3 regions of the Dryocola mayonis genome follow, and region 3 is predicted to be linked to each of the others. Evidence: predicted binding sites of a transcription regulator. Region 3 holds the regulator's gene; each other region holds the start of a gene.
What was found. Region 3 encodes sigma-54, which starts transcription at its own class of promoters, with help from an activator protein. Its sites were predicted from a motif close to GTTGGCACANNTTTCGCTNT; they were not measured.
Positions count from the first base shown of each region.

Region 1: the regulator sigma-54 is predicted to act here: its motif matches at 1,596-1,615, upstream of norV (anaerobic nitric oxide reductase flavorubredoxin).
Region 2: the regulator sigma-54 is predicted to act here: its motif matches at 2,494-2,513, upstream of glnK (P-II family nitrogen regulator).

Region 1 covers NZ_CP150452.1:1,029,751-1,035,024, forward strand. Annotated here, with positions in the region: gene norW (NADH:flavorubredoxin reductase NorW) at 1-104, opposite strand, end outside; gene norV (anaerobic nitric oxide reductase flavorubredoxin) at 101-1,546, opposite strand; gene norR (nitric oxide reductase transcriptional regulator NorR) at 1,766-3,280, shown strand; gene WLO32_RS05000 (flavin reductase family protein) at 3,285-3,833, opposite strand; gene WLO32_RS05005 (2TM domain-containing protein) at 4,019-4,492, shown strand; gene WLO32_RS05010 (EAL domain-containing protein) at 4,478-5,274, opposite strand, start outside.
Region 2 covers NZ_CP150452.1:1,016,803-1,022,076, reverse strand. Annotated here, with positions in the region: gene tesB (acyl-CoA thioesterase II) at 1-737, shown strand, start outside; partial or broken gene amtB (ammonium transporter AmtB) at 783-2,070, opposite strand; gene glnK (P-II family nitrogen regulator) at 2,103-2,441, opposite strand; gene WLO32_RS04915 (SmdB family multidrug efflux ABC transporter permease/ATP-binding protein) at 2,706-4,484, opposite strand; gene WLO32_RS04910 (SmdA family multidrug ABC transporter permease/ATP-binding protein) at 4,477-5,274, opposite strand, start outside.
Region 3 covers NZ_CP150452.1:472,790-478,063, forward strand. Annotated here, with positions in the region: gene mtgA (monofunctional biosynthetic peptidoglycan transglycosylase) at 1-558, shown strand, start outside; gene npr (PTS phosphocarrier protein NPr) at 559-831, opposite strand; gene rapZ (RNase adapter RapZ) at 828-1,682, opposite strand; gene ptsN (PTS IIA-like nitrogen regulatory protein PtsN) at 1,736-2,227, opposite strand; gene hpf (ribosome hibernation promoting factor) at 2,313-2,600, opposite strand; gene rpoN (RNA polymerase factor sigma-54) at 2,623-4,056, opposite strand; gene lptB (LPS export ABC transporter ATP-binding protein) at 4,105-4,830, opposite strand; gene lptA (lipopolysaccharide ABC transporter substrate-binding protein LptA) at 4,837-5,274, opposite strand, start outside.

The DNA.
Region 1 (5,274 bases), 560 kb from region 3:
GCGGCAATCATGCGGATGGGCACATTGCCGTCTTGCTTACGGATGTTTTTTACCAGCTGGCGGGCGGCGAAGCCCGAGCCGATAATGACGATGCCTGCGCTCATTTTGCCTCCGTTGCCAGCACGTCGAACACGTCTTTACCCAGCGAACATTCCGGGCACAGGAAGGTGTCAGGCACGTCGCTCCAGGCGGTTCCCGGCGCTACGTCCTGCATAGGTTCGCCGGTCTGCGGATCGTAAATCCACTGGCAAACGCTGCACTGCATACGTGGGCCGAGGTCGGCGCAGGTTTTTGCTTCGGCTTCGGCGACGGTTGCCTGCGGCGCGTTCACGGCTGCGGCAGGCAGCGGCGTTGTCGCCCACTGGCGAGCGATTTCACGACCGTGGGCGCGGCAAAGTTCCAGCGCGTCCATGTCCGGGCGCCACTTAGCCTTCAGGCTCAGGGACATTTCAAAACCGGCGTCCTGCAGGCGGGTGGACAGACGGTCTACCGCGCCGCCGCTCCAGCCGTGCGAGCCGAAGGCGCTGGCGCGCTTATTGCGAAAACGTAGGCCGGTCATCTCTTCCACCAAGCCGGCGATTTTCGGCATCATCACGTTGTTCATGGTGGAGGTGCCCACCAGCACGCCTTTGGAGCGGAAAACGTTGGTCAGAATTTCGTTTTTGTCGCTGCGGGCGACGTTGAAGATTTTCACCGCCACGCGCGGATCCGTTTCGGCAATGCCCTGCGCGATAGCGTCGGCCATCATGCGGGTGTTGTTGGACATGGTGTCGTAGAAAATGGTGATGCGGTCTTCCTGATAATCCGCGGCCCATTTCAGATACAGCTCGACGATCTGCGTCGGGTTGTCACGCCACACCACGCCGTGGGAGGTGGCAATCATATCTACCGGCAGGTTGAAGCCGAGGATCTCGGTAATTTTCGGCGTCACCAGGCGGCTGAACGGAGTCAGGATATTGGCATAGTAGCGCTGGCACTGCTCGAACAGTTCGGCCTGGTCCACCTCGTCGTTAAACAGGTGTTCGTCGCAGTAGTGCTGGCCGAAGGCGTCGTTGCTAAACAGCACCGCGTCGCCGGTCATATAGGTCATCATGCTGTCCGGCCAGTGCAGCATCGGGGTTTCAACGAAAATCAGCTGCTTGCCGTTACCAATGTCCAGGCTGTCGCCGGTTTTCACGACGTTGAAGTTCCATTCCGGGTGATGGTGGTGGCCGGTGATGGAGTCGATGGCGTTCGCGGTGCAGTAAATCGGCGTGTCCGGAATGCAGGACATCAGCTCGGTAAGCGCGCCGGCGTGGTCTTCTTCCGCGTGGTTGATGATAATGTAATCGATATCCGCAAGATCGATTTCGGCGCGCAGGTTCTGCACGAATTCGCGGCTGAATTTATGATCGACGGTATCGATCAGCACGTTTTTCTCTTCGCAAATGAGATAGCTGTTATAGCTGCTGCCGCGCAGCGTTTTATATTCAGTCCCGTGAAAATCGCGCACTTCCCAGTCACGTTGTCCAACCCACTTAATGTTGTTTTTAACCTGAATAGCCATTCGTCAGTACCTCAGTATCAATAAAATAAATGATGTTTGTGCCATGCATATTGCAGCTAGCGTGCCAACTTTTTAATTTATTGATTTATAAAAAATTTAATTATTATTGTCGTGCTTTAATTGTCATAATGACCAAGCGGAGTAATGTCTTTATGACATTGTGGTTGTCATTTTGACTAGCAGGGATTAGGCTTAACGCACCCTTTAAAGGAGCCGCCTATGAGCCTGTCTATCACCTCCCTTGCCAATATCGCCATCGATCTGCAAAGCGGCATCACCCATCAGGACCGCTTTGCCCGTTTAGTCCGCACGTTGCGCCAGCTTTTGGGCAGCGATGCCACCGCGCTGCTGCGCTACGAGGCGCGGCAGTTCCGTCCGCTGGCTATTGATGGCCTGGCGCAAGACGTGCTTGGACGGCGTTTTGCGCTGGATGCCCATCCGCGGCTGGAAGCCATCGCGCGCGCGGGCGACGTCGTGCGCTTTCCGGCCGAAAGCGAGCTTCCCGATCCCTACGACGGGCTGATCCCGCATCACAGCGATTTAAAAGTGCATGCCTGTCTTGGCCTGCCGCTGTTTGCCGACCAGAACCTGATCGGCGCGTTGACCGTAGACGGCATGGATCCGGCGCAGTTCGACCATTTCAGCGACGAGGAGCTGAGGCTTATCAGCGTGCTGGCCGCCGGGGCGCTCAATAACGCGCTGCTGATGGAACAGCTGGAAAACCAGACGCCGGCGGCGGCAGCGGTGCCTATCACGGCGAAAAGCGGCAGCGCGGAAATGGTGGGGCTTTCCCCCGGCATCGAGCAGCTTAAAAAAGAGATCGAAATTGTCGCGGGATCGGATCTCAACGTGCTGATCACCGGTGAAACCGGCGTCGGTAAAGAGCTGGTGGCGAGGGCGATTCATGGCGGATCGGCGCGGGCGGCCAACCCGCTGGTTTATCTTAACTGTGCGGCTTTGCCGGAAAGCGTGGCGGAAAGCGAGTTGTTTGGCCACGTGAAAGGCGCCTTCACCGGGGCGATACACCACCGAACCGGGAAATTTGAGATGGCGGATAACGGCACGCTGTTCCTTGATGAAATCGGGGAGCTGCCGCTGACGCTGCAGGCCAAGCTGCTGCGCGTTTTGCAGTATGGCGATATCCAGCGGGTAGGGGATGACAACAGCCAGCGGGTGAACGTGCGGGTGCTGGCGGCAACCAACCGGGATCTGAAGCAGCAGGTGCTGGAAGGGCAGTTTCGCTCGGACCTGTTTCATCGCTTAAGCGTCTTTCCGGTGCACGTCCCGCCCCTGCGCGAACGCGGCGATGATATCACCCTGCTGGCCGGCTTTTTCTGCGAACAAAGCCGCGTAAAAATGGGCCTGAAGCAGGTGGTATTAAGCGATGGCGCTCGCGATCTGCTGCGCCGGTACGACTGGCCGGGCAATATTCGCGAGCTGGAGCACGCTATTTACCGCGCCATCGTACTGGCGCGCGCTGGCCATCCGCAAGGAGAGCTGCTGCTGCAGCCGCAGCATTTTCAGCTGGCGGACGCGGAGCAAAAAAGCGCGCCGGCGGCGATAAAAAGCCTGCCGGCGGTAGACAACCTGCGTACGGCAACGGACGATTTTCAGCGCCGGATAATAGTGCAGACGCTCGACGCCAACGGCGGCAACTGGGCCGCCACCGCGCGTCAGCTGCAGCTCGACGTAGCAAACCTGCACCGGCTGGCAAAACGGCTGGGCGCGAAATAGCCTCTTAAGACACTTTGGTAAATAAGCGGCGGCGGTCGATAAAGCCGCCGTCGGTTCGGAACAGGCCGTCGCCGGTATAGTGCAGCGTTTCCGGCCATTCCGGCTCGTGCTGCACCCGGGCGCAAACCACTTCGAAGATAAAAAAGTTGTAGCTTTCTACCAGCACATCATCATGCAGGCGACATTCAAAATGGGCGTAGCATTCGTCAATGGCCGGGGCGGCGACCTTTCTCGACTTTACCGGCGTCAGTGAAAATTTGGCGAATTTATCCGTTTCTTTTCCGCAGCAGTTACCTGTTCCGGCAACCGTGTCCGCCAGTTCAACGGTGGGCAGATTTATCACGCATTCGCCGCTTTCACGGATCATACTGAAGCTGTGGTTGCCCGCTGAAATCATGCAGCCGATAAGCGACGGCGAGAATTCCATAATGGTATGCCAGCCGAGCGTCATGATATTGCGCTGTCCACGGTGTAACGAAGAGAGCAAAACGATCGGTCCGGGCTCCAGATAGCGGCGAATTTGTTCGACGGGAAAGTCGTATTTTTTGCTCATGGCCTGCTCCTGTTTATGGCGTGGAGAGTTTTGAGCGTAGATGAAAAAACGCCTTCGCGTAGCCTGACAGCCGCTGTCGTACTGCTGTCGTGTTGCTGTCAGGCAGGCGTCGCGGCGCTGTCGTGGTGCGTTAACCGCGCCCGGCGCAAGATAAAAGCTGGTTAAACCCGTAGAGAGAACCTGCTATGAAACACTCAACTATTAAAGCGCTGCGCTTATCAAGAGCCTGGTCCCAGGAGCAACTGGCCGAGCTTTCTTCTTTAAGCGTGCGCACCATTCAGCGTATTGAGAACGGCGGCCAGGCGAGCCTGGAAACCTTAAGCGCGATAGCCGCGGCCTTCGATTTAAAGGTGGCCGATTTGAACGCGGAAATGGCCGAGGAGCCCGCTCAGGATGAGGCCCTGAACCAGAAAATCGACCGGGCGAAACGTCGCCTGGATCGGGAGTACGGTTTTTATCGCGCGGTAATGACCTGGGCGGTCGTCTGCGCCGGGCTGGCGGCAATAAATCTGTTTACCTCTCCTGAACGCTACTGGTTTATCTGGCCGACGGTCATTTGGGGGGCGCTGCTGGCGCTACGCGGCGCGAGGCTGTTTGTTTTCCACGGCTGGCTGGAGCGCCGTCAGCAGCAGCGGCTGCAGAAGCTATTGCGCAAGTAGCGGGGGCCGCGCATCGTTACGGGCAACCCACTCGATAAACTCCCGTTTTGGCAGCGCCTTGCTGTAGAGCCAGCCCTGTCCGTACTGCACCCCGTGCCTGCGTAGCCAGCAGGCCTGGGCCTGCGTCTCAACGCCTTCCGCCACCGTGGCGATATTCAGCGTCTTTGCCATCTCGATGATGTGCGGCGTGACGTTTTTATACTCCAGCGCATCGACGAAAGACTTATCGATTTTCAGCACGTCGACGGCCAGGGTATTCAGGTAGCTGAGGCTGGAATAGCCGGTGCCGAAATCGTCGATATAGATGGGATGCCCCGCGCGGCGAAACTGGTCGATAACCGGAGCGGTAAGTTTTGGGTTGGCGAAACCCCGCTCGGTAATTTCAAAGGCTATCTGCCCGGGCTTGATGAAATAGCGCATCAGCAGGGGACGGATGTACTCAAGGATATGCAGGTTACGCACGTCACAGGGCGCAAGGTTAATAGAAATACGGTGCTCAGGGCGATCGTGCAGCCAGTCGCCGAGCTCCGCAAAGAGCTTGTCTATCACCTGCTCGGTTATTCTGGTGATAAGCCCGGTTTCTTCAGCCAGTGGCACAAAAATATCGGGGCTTAAATAGGTACCGTCCGGCTGCGCCCAGCGCAGCAGAATTTCCGCGCCGACGCTTTTTCCGCTTTGTAAATCAACGACGGGCTGATACATCACGGTAAAGTCATCGTTTTTAATGGCGTCGACAATACGCGCGCGGGGCGACTGCAAACGGCGCAATAAATGCGTGATAT
Region 2 (5,274 bases), 540 kb from region 3:
AGGCGCTGTATGCCGCCAAAGAAACCGTCCCGGCCGAACGCCTGGTGCACTCGTTCCACAGCTATTTTCTGCGCCCGGGCGATAGCCAGAAACCTATCGTCTATGACGTTGAAACGCTGCGCGATGGCAACAGCTTTAGCGCGCGCCGCGTCGCTGCGGTGCAAAACGGCAAACCTATCTTCTATATGACCGCCTCTTTCCAGGCGCCGGAGCCGGGCTTTGAGCATCAAAAATCCATGCCGCAGGCCCCTTCTCCGGAAGGCCTGATGTCAGAAACGGATATCGCGCGTTCGGTCGAAAAATTCCTCCCGCCGCAGGTAAAAGAGAAATTCCTTTGCGAGAAGCCGCTGGAGATTCGCCCGGTAGAGTTTCATAACCCGCTTAAAGGCCATCAGGCGGAGCCGACCCGCCAGGTATGGCTGCGCGCCAACGGCAAAATGCCGGACGACCTGCGGGTGCACCAGTATCTGCTGGGCTACGCTTCAGATTTCAACTTCCTGCCCACCGCCCTTCAGCCGCACGGCATCGGTTTCCTGGAGCCAGGCATGCAGGTGGCGACTATCGATCATTCCATGTGGTTCCACCGCCCGTTCGACATGAACGAATGGCTGCTCTACAGCGTTGAGAGCACGTCAGCCTCAAGCGCTCGCGGCTTTGTTCGCGGTGAGTTTTATACCCAGGACGGGGTGCTGGTGGCTTCAACGGTGCAGGAAGGCGTAATGCGTAAGCGGGGATAACAGATCTTTAACCTCTCCCGGAAGGGAGAGGTTAAGGGGAAATCTTTAAGCGTTGTAAGCGTTCTCGCCATGGCTGTTCACGTCCAGACCTTCGCGCTCCTGCTCTTCCGGTACGCGCAGGGCCCACGGTCAGGTCGGCGATTTTAAAGCCGATGAAGGCCACCACGCCGGACCAGACGATAGTCACGCCGATACTTTCCAGCTGAACCAGAACCTGATGGCCCATCGTCACGCCTTCCGCGTAGCCAACGCCGCCCAGTGAACTGGCGGCAAAGATGCCGGTCAGAATGCAGCCCACGATGCCGCAAACGCCGTGCACGCCGAACACGTCGCAGGGATCGTCGACGCGCAGCCATTTTTTCAGCAGCGTCACGCCCCACAGCCCTGCCAGACCCGCCGCCACGCCGACGATCAGCGCGCCGCCGACGCCAACGTAACCACAGGCCGGAGTGATGCCTACCAGACCCGCGATAGCACCGGAACAGGCGCCCAGCAGAGAAGGTTTGCCGCGCAGCGTCCACTCGCCAAAGATCCAACCGAGAACCGCGGCGGCCGTTGCGACCACCGTGTTCACAAAGGCCAGAGCGGCGATTTCGTTAGCGGAGCTTGCGGAACCCGCGTTAAAGCCGAACCAGCCAAAGTACAGAATTGCTGTGCCCATAAAGACCATCGGCAGGTTGTGCGGTTTGAACGCCTCTTTGCCGTAGCCTACGCGCTTGCCTACCAGGTAAGCGCCCACGAGGCCTGCAACGGCGGCGTTAATGTGCACAACGGTGCCGCCCGCGAAGTCCATCGCGCCGTGCGTTCCCAGCAGGCCACCGCCCCATACCATGTGCGCAATAGGCACGTAGGACAGCGTCAGCCAGACCAGCACGAAAATCAGCACCGCGGAGAATTTAATACGTTCGGCAAGCGCGCCCACGATAAGCCCTACGGTAATGCAGGCGAAAGAGCCCTGGAAGGCGACGTGAATATACTGATAGAAAGAGCCCATCAGCGCGGTCAGCTGAATATTCTTGAGCATTACCCAATCGAAGTTACCGAAGAAGCTTCCGCCCGTGCCAAAGGCCAGCGTATAGCCGTAAACCACCCACAGCACGCAGACCAGCGAGAAGGTCACCGCAATCTGCGTCAGCATGGAAAGCACGTTTTTGGAGCGGATCAGGCCGCCGTAGAACAGCGCCAGGCCGGGAATGGTCATAAACAGCACCAGAGCGGTGCAAATCATCATAAAGGCGTTGTCGGCTTTATCGGCAACGGCCGGGGCGGCCAGCGCCAGTGATGGCGCAAGCGCCAGGGCTAAGGCGCCTGTTACAGAGGCTAATTTCTTCATTTTTTCTGTCCCTTTCACGATTGGGGAGGCATTTACAGCGCAGCTTCGTCGGCTTCGCCGGTACGAATACGGATGACGCGCTGCAGTTCGGCAACGAAAATTTTGCCGTCACCAATTTTGCCGGTGTAGGCCGCTTTGCTAATGACATCAATCACTTCGTCAAGCTGGTCATCGGCAATGGCGACATCGATTTTTACTTTTGGCAGGAAGTTGACGCTGTATTCCGCACCGCGGTACAACTCTGCGTGACCCTTCTGGCGACCAAAGCCTTTTACTTCGGTCACGGTCAGCCCCTGAATGCCGATAGAAGAAAGTGCTTCACGCACGTCTTCGAGTTTGAACGGTTTGATTACCACGGTAACCAGCTTCATAAATTCCCCTCCAGTAAGCCAATGGGCGATTGCACAGCTTCACGATGGAGATAAAGCAAGCCCCGTGCCAGGAATGAAAATCAGCTTTTTTCAGCGCGTTAATCAGCGCGGTTGCGGGTTCTTCGGGCGGGAAAAAATGTGGCCGGGATTAAGATTGTTCCTGGAAAGGGAAAACGCACCATGCTGGTGCGCGCAATGTTTCAAAATTGCACCAGGGAGGATCTCCTTTGGCGATATGCTTGTTTATTGCCTGATGCTGGTGCATCAGGCAATAAGCGATTCCTCGCGCGTGGCGGCCGCCAGCTCTTCACCGGCCAGCTGTAGCTGATACATCTGCCAGTAGCGTCCTTCGCAAGCCAGCAGCTCGCTGTGCGTGCCGCGCTCAACCGCCTGGCCGCGATGCAGCACCAGAATGGTGTCCGCGTCGGTGATGGTCGATAAACGGTGGGCTATCACCACAAGCGTGGTGTGCTCGCGAATCGCCGCCAGCGCCTGTTGAATAGCCTGTTCGGTGCCGGAGTCGATATTGGCGGTAGCCTCATCGAGAATAAGAATTTGCGGCGCGTCCACCAGCACGCGCGCCAGCGCCAGCAGCTGTTTTTGCCCTACGGACAAATTGTTGCCCTGCTCGCCCAGGCGGGTATGAATACCGTCAGCCATGGTGCGCGCGAGATCCGCCAGCTGCACCGTTTCCAGCGCCCGCCATACGGCCTCTTCGCTGATTTCACGCCCTAAGGTGACGTTAGCAAAGAACGAATCCGCCAGAACCACGGGATCTTGCTGCACCATCGCCACGCCGCGGCGCAGGGTGTTATGGCTGAGCGTCGCTAACGGACGGCCGTCAAGGCGGATTTCCCCGCCGGTAAGCGGGTAATAGCCCATCAGCAGGTTAGCCAGCGTGCTTTTGCCGCTGCCTGTGTGCCCCACAAGCGCGACAAAGCTGCGCGACGGCACCTGCAGGTTAATGTCCTGCAGCACCAGGCGGTCGCCACGGTAGGCAAAAGAAACGTTGTCTACGGCAATTTCGCCGCTTGCCAGCGGACGAGTATCGCTGCCGTAGCCCTGGCGCTTACCGTCCATCAGCTCAAACACGCGTTCGCCGGCCACCACCGCCTGCTGCAGCATTGACTGCTGGGTGGTCAGTTCGATAAGCGGCTCGTTGAGCCGGCCAAGGTAGTTGATAAAGGCATACAGCACGCCCACCTCAATGGTGCCTACCGCGGTGAAGCCGAACAGCATCAGCAGCCCGCAAAGCACCAGCGCAGAGAACAGGCTGAGCAAGGGCCGCAGCAAAAAGCCGTCCAGCCGCAGGGTTTGCATACGCGCCAGATAGTGCGAGCGGCTCGCCGCCCCCATGCGTTCGCCAAACCGCGCCTGCTGGCGGAACTGCTGGATAACGCTCATGCCGTTGATGACTTCGTTAAAGCCGTCGTTAATATCCGCCAGATAGCCGCGCACCCGGCGCACGATCGGCGTGCTGTAGCGCTGGTAAATCACCATCACGATAAGCACCGCCGGGAAGATGGTGACGGCGACCAGCGCCATGCGCCAGTCAAGGCTGAACATCGCCACCAGCATCGCGCCGATCAGCGCGGCGCTGCGCAAAACGGTTGCGACGACGGTCACGTAAAGATCGCGAATCACCTCCGTGTCGTTGGTGACGCGGGAAATCACCTGCCCCACGGGCTGGGTATCGAAGGCGCTCAGCGGCTGGCGAAGCGCCGCGTCCATCACGTCGGTACGTAGCTTTTGCACCACGCCGACGGCCGCCTGGTTGAACAGCAGCGCCTGCCAGTAATGCAGGCCCGCGGCCGTCACGGAAAGCAGCAGGTAGGCGGCGGCAAGCCCGGCCACCAGCGCTATCGGCAGGCGGTTTTGCGACACCATGTTATCGATGAAATAGCTTACCAGCACCGGGCCGGTCACTTCCGCCGCCGCCGCAATCCACAGCATGACCACGGCCCCGGCAAGCGGCCTGCGCCACGGCGAACCGTAGGCCAGCAGGCGTTTTATCGTCGGCCACTGCTTTTGCAGCTTACGCATTGGCTTGCTCCTCTTCGGCCGCTTCCGGCGCATCGTCCAGCGCGGCTTCCAGCTGCTGGTAGCGATACATATCGCGATACCAGCCCGGCTGGGAAACCAGCGCCTCATGGCTGCCGCGCTGGGCCACGTGCCCGTGCTGCATCACCAGAATTTCGCTCGCTTCGGTCAGCGCCGACAGGCGGTGCGCGCTAATAATGACCGTACGGTTTTCACCCCACTGGCGCAGGTTATGGAGAATTTGATGTTCGGTGCGCCCGTCTACCGCCGAAAGCGCGTCATCAAGAATAAGGATTTCCGCATCCAGCAAAAGCGCGCGGGCGATGGAGATACGCTGTTTCTGCCCGCCGGAGAGCATCACCCCGCGCTCCCCTACTTCCGTTTCGTAGCCCTGCGGCAGCCGCAAAATATCTTCATGCACGCTGGCAAGACGGGCGACGTGTTCAATCTCCCCCCGCGTGGCGTTTGGCTTACCCAGCGCGATATTGTTCGCCACGGTATCGGAGAACAGGAACGGCGTCTGGTTTACGACCGCAAGGCGGCTGCGCCAGGCGTCGAGCTGCATCTGCGCCAGCGGGATATTGTGGAAGCGGATGTCGCCCTGGTCGATATCAAAATGGCGCTGCAGCAGGGATAAAATAGTGCTTTTCCCGGCGCCGGTCGGGCCGCACAGCCCGAGCATGCCGCCGGGCTCAAGGATAAAAGAGACGTTTTCAAGCGTCGGCTGCGCCGTGTGTGGATAGTGGAACGCGCGGATGTTCGCCTGCACGATGCCGCGGCCTTCCGGCGCGAC
Region 3 (5,274 bases):
TTTGGCTATGTAGCGCATTCGGACTGGGTGAGCATGGATGAAATTTCTCCGTGGATGCCCCTTGCGGCGATCGCCGCCGAAGACCAAAAGTTCCCCGAGCACTGGGGGTTCGATATGGCCTCCATTGAAAAAGCCCTCTCCTACAATGAACGCAACGTGAACCGCGTGCGCGGCGCTTCCACGCTGTCGCAGCAAACGGTGAAGAATCTCTTTTTGTGGGACGGGCGTAGCTGGGCGCGAAAAGGGCTGGAGGCCGGGCTTACGCTCGGGGTGGAGGCCGTATGGACGAAACGCCGTATTCTGACCGTTTATCTGAACGTCGCCGAGTTCGGCGAAGGGACGTTTGGCGTGGAGGCCGCCGCGCAGCGCTATTTCCACAAGCCGGCCAGCCGCCTGACCGCGTCTGAAGCCGCTTTGCTTGCCGCGGTGCTGCCAAACCCGATTCGCTTTAAGGCGAACGCGCCTTCCGGCTACGTGAGCCAGCGCCAGCAGTGGATTTTACGGCAGATGCGCCAGCTGGGAGGGGAGTCGTACCTGGCGCAGCATAAGCTGAAATAGTTAGTCTTCGTCGAAGCCGGCGTTGAACAGCGCGACAACCGCTGCCAGCGCCTGCTCCTCCTGCGGGCCGGTGACCTCGATTTCAATCTGGCCGCCTTTGGCCGAATCCAGCATCAGCAGGGCGATAACGCTGCTGGCTTCGGCCTCGGTTCCCGCTTCATTCCGCAGCATCACTTCCGCATCGAAGCTTTGCACCAGCTCAAACAGTTTCATCGCCGGGCGCGCGTGCATGCCCAGCTTATTAGTGATTTCAACGGTATGCTTTACGGTCATGTTTTACGTTTTTCCAGCGTACGGTGACGAGACTGAACGTTTTTACCGCGCGAACGGAAGTAGTCGGCCAGCTGCTCGGCGATATAAACGGAGCGATGCTTGCCGCCGGTGCAGCCGATGGCGACGGTCAGATAGCTACGGTTGTTGGTTTCCAGCATGGGTAACCATAGCTCAAGGTAGCTGCGGGTCTGGTAAATAAAATTGTGAACTTCCGTGTGCCTGTCGAGGAAGGCGGCGACGGGACGGTCCAGGCCGGTCATGGGACGCAGCTTGGGGTCCCAGTGCGGGTTCGGCAGGAAACGCACGTCGAAAACGTAATCGGCATCAATGGGAATGCCGTGCTTAAAGCCGAAGGACTCAAAGACCATCGTCAGCTCGCGCTCGCGCTTGCCCAGCAGGCGGGTGCGCAGCATTTCCGCCAGCTCGTGCACCGACATTTCAGAGGTGTCGATAATCAGGTCGGCACGGGACTTAAGCGGTTCAAGCAGGTCGCTTTCTTCGTCGATGGCGCTTTCCAGCGACAAATTCTTGCTTGAAAGCGGGTGCAGGCGGCGGGTGTCGCTGTAGCGACGGATCAGGGTATTGCGATCCGCATCGAGGAACAGAAGCTGCGGGGAGAAGGCGTCAGGCAGGTTGGTCATCGCCTGTTCAAAGATCTCCGGGTTTTCCGGCATGTTACGCACGTCGATACTGACCGCTGCGGATATCTGCCGCTCGGCGAGGGTTTTCGCCAGATCCGGCAACAGCACTACCGGCAGGTTATCCACACAGTAGAATCCCATATCTTCCAGTGCACGCAAGGCTACAGACTTCCCTGAACCAGAGCGGCCGCTGACTATCATCAGCACCATTTCATCATTCCCCCGCCATCGCAAACCGCGGCATTCGCCACGCCGCAGCCAGATTATTCACTTTTATTACCGTTTTCAGTATCGGTAATGATCTGATAGAGCTCTTCGTCACTGCTCGCCGCGCGCAGGCGGCGGCAGATTGTTTTGTCCGCCAGGCGCTTTGCCACCAGCGACAGGGTGTGCAAATGTGTTTTGGTCTGGTCGGCAGGCACCAGCAGCGCAAACAAAAGGTCGACGGGCTGGTTATCGATCGCATCGAAAGCGATAGGCGTTTCCAGCTGGATAAATACCCCCACCGCGCGCAGGGTGTCTTCTTCAAGCTTCCCGTGCGGAATGGCGATACCGTTGCCAATGCCGGTACTTCCCATACGCTCGCGCGTGAGCACCGCTTCAAAAACAATCTGCGGCGCCAGGCCAAGCTGCTTTGCAGCCAGCTCGCTGATGATTTCCAGCGCGCGCTTTTTGCTCTGGCAGTGGACGCCACTTCGGGTACATTCCTGGTTAAGGACGTTACTAAGCTGTAGAACGGAATCGTTGTTCATCATAAGTTCACCTAAGCACCCTGTTATGCTAACGGCCCGTTGACCTTGGGACAACGAGCCGTCGAGGCGTAAACAGAGACCTGGATTATCAATGTTGTTTTAGTTTATCTTTATGTTTAGTTAACTGGCGAGCCAGTTTATCGATGAGGCCGTCAATGGCCGCGTACATGTCCTGGCCTTCGGCGCTGGCATGTAGCTCCCCTCCGTTTACGTGAAGCGTCGCATCCGCAAGGTGGGTCACTTTTTCCACTTTTAATACGATGTAGACCTGATTAATGCGTTCGAAGTACTGCTCCAGTTTGGCAAATTTCGCATTCACAAAATCGCGCAGTGCGTCCGTGATTTCGACGTTTTGTCCTGTAATGTTGAGCTGCATAGTGTCTTCCTTATCAGTTGAGTCAGACCAGCTGCTTACGCTGATTTGACGGTGGTATGGATAAAGACTCTCGGTACTTCGCAACAGTGCGGCGCGCCACCATGATCCCCTGATCTGACAGCATAGTCGTTAACTTGCTGTCGCTAAGAGGTTTCACGGGGTTTTCCGCAGCAATTAACTTCTTCACCAGCGCGCGTATCGCCGTCGAGGAGGCTTCGCCGCCGCTTTCGGTGTTTACATGGCTTGAGAAGAAATACTTCAGTTCAAAAATGCCCCGCGGGCTGTGCAGATATTTCTGCGTCGTCACGCGCGAGATGGTGGATTCGTGCATTTCCACCGCCTGCGCGATATCCGCCAGCACCATGGGCTTCATGTGTTCTTCGCCGTGCTCGAAAAAGCCCTGCTGCTGCTCGACGATGCAGCGGCTGACGCGCAGCAGCGTATCGTTGCGGCTCTCCAGGCTTTTTATCAGCCATTTCGCATCCTGCAGGTTGCTGCGGATATACTGCGAATCGCTGTCGCTTCTGCTGCTGGTGCCGAGCGCGGCGTACTGCTGGTTTATTTTCAGGCGTGGAATGCTATCTGAATTGAGCTCGACGGTCCATTTTCCCTGGGCCTTACGCACCAGCACGTCAGGAATCACGTATTCCGGCTCGCCGGTTTGAATGGACTGCCCCGGGCGCGGATCCAAAGACTGAATCAGGCACATCGCCTCTTTCAGCACGTCTTCTTTCAGCCGCGTGACGCGCATCAGGCTGCGAAAGTCGTGATTGGCGAGCAGATCCAGATGTTCGCTGACGATCAGCCGGGCCTCGTTCAGCCACGGCGTCTCCTTGGCGTATTGCGAAAGCTGGATCAGAAGGCAGTCGCGCAGATCGCGTGCCGCCACGCCGATGGGATCGAAACGCTGAACGCGTTTGAGCACCGCTTCCACTTCATCAAGGCTCACCTCATCGTCGCCCATGCTTTCCAGAATCTCTTCAAGGGTAACGGTGAGATAGCCGGTTTCATCAACGGCATCCACGATGGAGGTGGCGATAGCGGCATCGGTGTCGGTAAAAGGAGTCAGTTCGACCTGCCACATCAGGTAGTCCTGCAGCGACTGGGTGGTTTCGCCCTGATAAACCGGAAGCTCATCGTCGATATAGTCGGTTCCGGTGCCGGAAGGCGTTCCCGCAGTGTAGATTTCATCCCAGCTCGCATCCAGCGGCAGCTCGTCAGGCATCTCTTTTTGTTCGAGCGCCTCACGGGTGTCCAGCGCTTCGTTTTCGCGAGTTTCCTGAGCGTCGATTTCTTCATGCGGGTCGGTTTGCTCAAGCAGTGGATTATTTTCCAGCGCCTGTTGAAGTTCCTGCTGTAGCTCCAGCGTCGACAGCTGCAACAGACGAATGGCCTGCTGCAGCTGCGGAGTCATAGCAAGTTGTTGGCTAAGCCGAAGTTGCAAACCTTGCTTCATATTCAGAGCGAACGTCCTCAGATGTACAGGTTAATTTTACCTACCCTATCAGAGTCTGAACTCTTCGCCCAGATAGACGCGCTTAACATGCTCGTCTTCCAGGATTTCGCCCGGCGTGCCGTGTGCGATTAGCTGGCCCTGGCTGACGATATAAGCGCGTTCGCAAACGGCGAGGGTTTCGCGTACGTTATGGTCAGTAATCAGCACCCCGAGCCCGCTGTCGCGCAAATGCTCGATGATTCGCTTGATGTCGATGACGGAAATCGGATCGACCCCGGCAAAAGGTTCATCAAGCAGAATAAATTTTGGATTGGCGGCTAAAGCGCGGGCAATTTCCACGCGACGACGCTCGCCGCCGGACAAGGACTGGCCGAGGCTGTTGCGCAGATGCTCGATGTGGAACTCTTCCATCAGCTCGTTGGCGCGATCATCGCGCTGTTCCGGGCTGAGATCGTCACGGATTTGCAGGACCGCCATCAGGTTGTCAAACACGCTCAGTCGACGGAAAATCGAGGCCTCCTGCGGCAGGTAGCCGATGCCGCGGCGCGCGCGCGCGTGAAGCGGCAGCATGCTGATATCTTCATCATCGATGATGATGTTGCCCGCGTCACGCGGCACGATGCCGACGACCATATAGAAAGTCGTGGTTTTCCCCGCGCCGTTTGGCCCAAGCAGGCCGACAATTTCGCCGGAGTTAACGGTCAGACTGACGTCTTCCACCACGCGGCGGCCTTTATAGGCCTTGGCGAGGTTCTTCGCGATTAAAGTTGCCATAACGAATTAGTTACTCTTTTTCGGTGCGGCAGGAGCGGGGGCCGCCTTGCCGTCTTTATTCTGCAGTTGTGAAGGCACAAGGATAGTGGTCACGCGCTTGCCTTTATCGCTAAAGGCCTGCATTTTCTGCTCTTTGACCAGATAGGTGATCTTGTCGCCTTTGATGTTGCTGTCGAGCTGCTCCAGGAAGGCGTCGCCGGTCAGCACCACAAAGTCGTTTTGCAATTCATAATGCATGGTGGAGGCGTGGCCTTTTACGGGCTTGCCGCTGTCCTGCATCTGGTAAAACGTCGCCGGGTTGCCGAAGCCGTCAATCACTTCTTTACCCTGTTCGCCGCCCGGACGGGTCACCACGACTTTATCGGCGTTGATCTTGATGCTGCCCTGCGTCACAACCACGTTGCCGGTAAAGGTCACGACGTTGCCCTGCATATCCAGCGACTG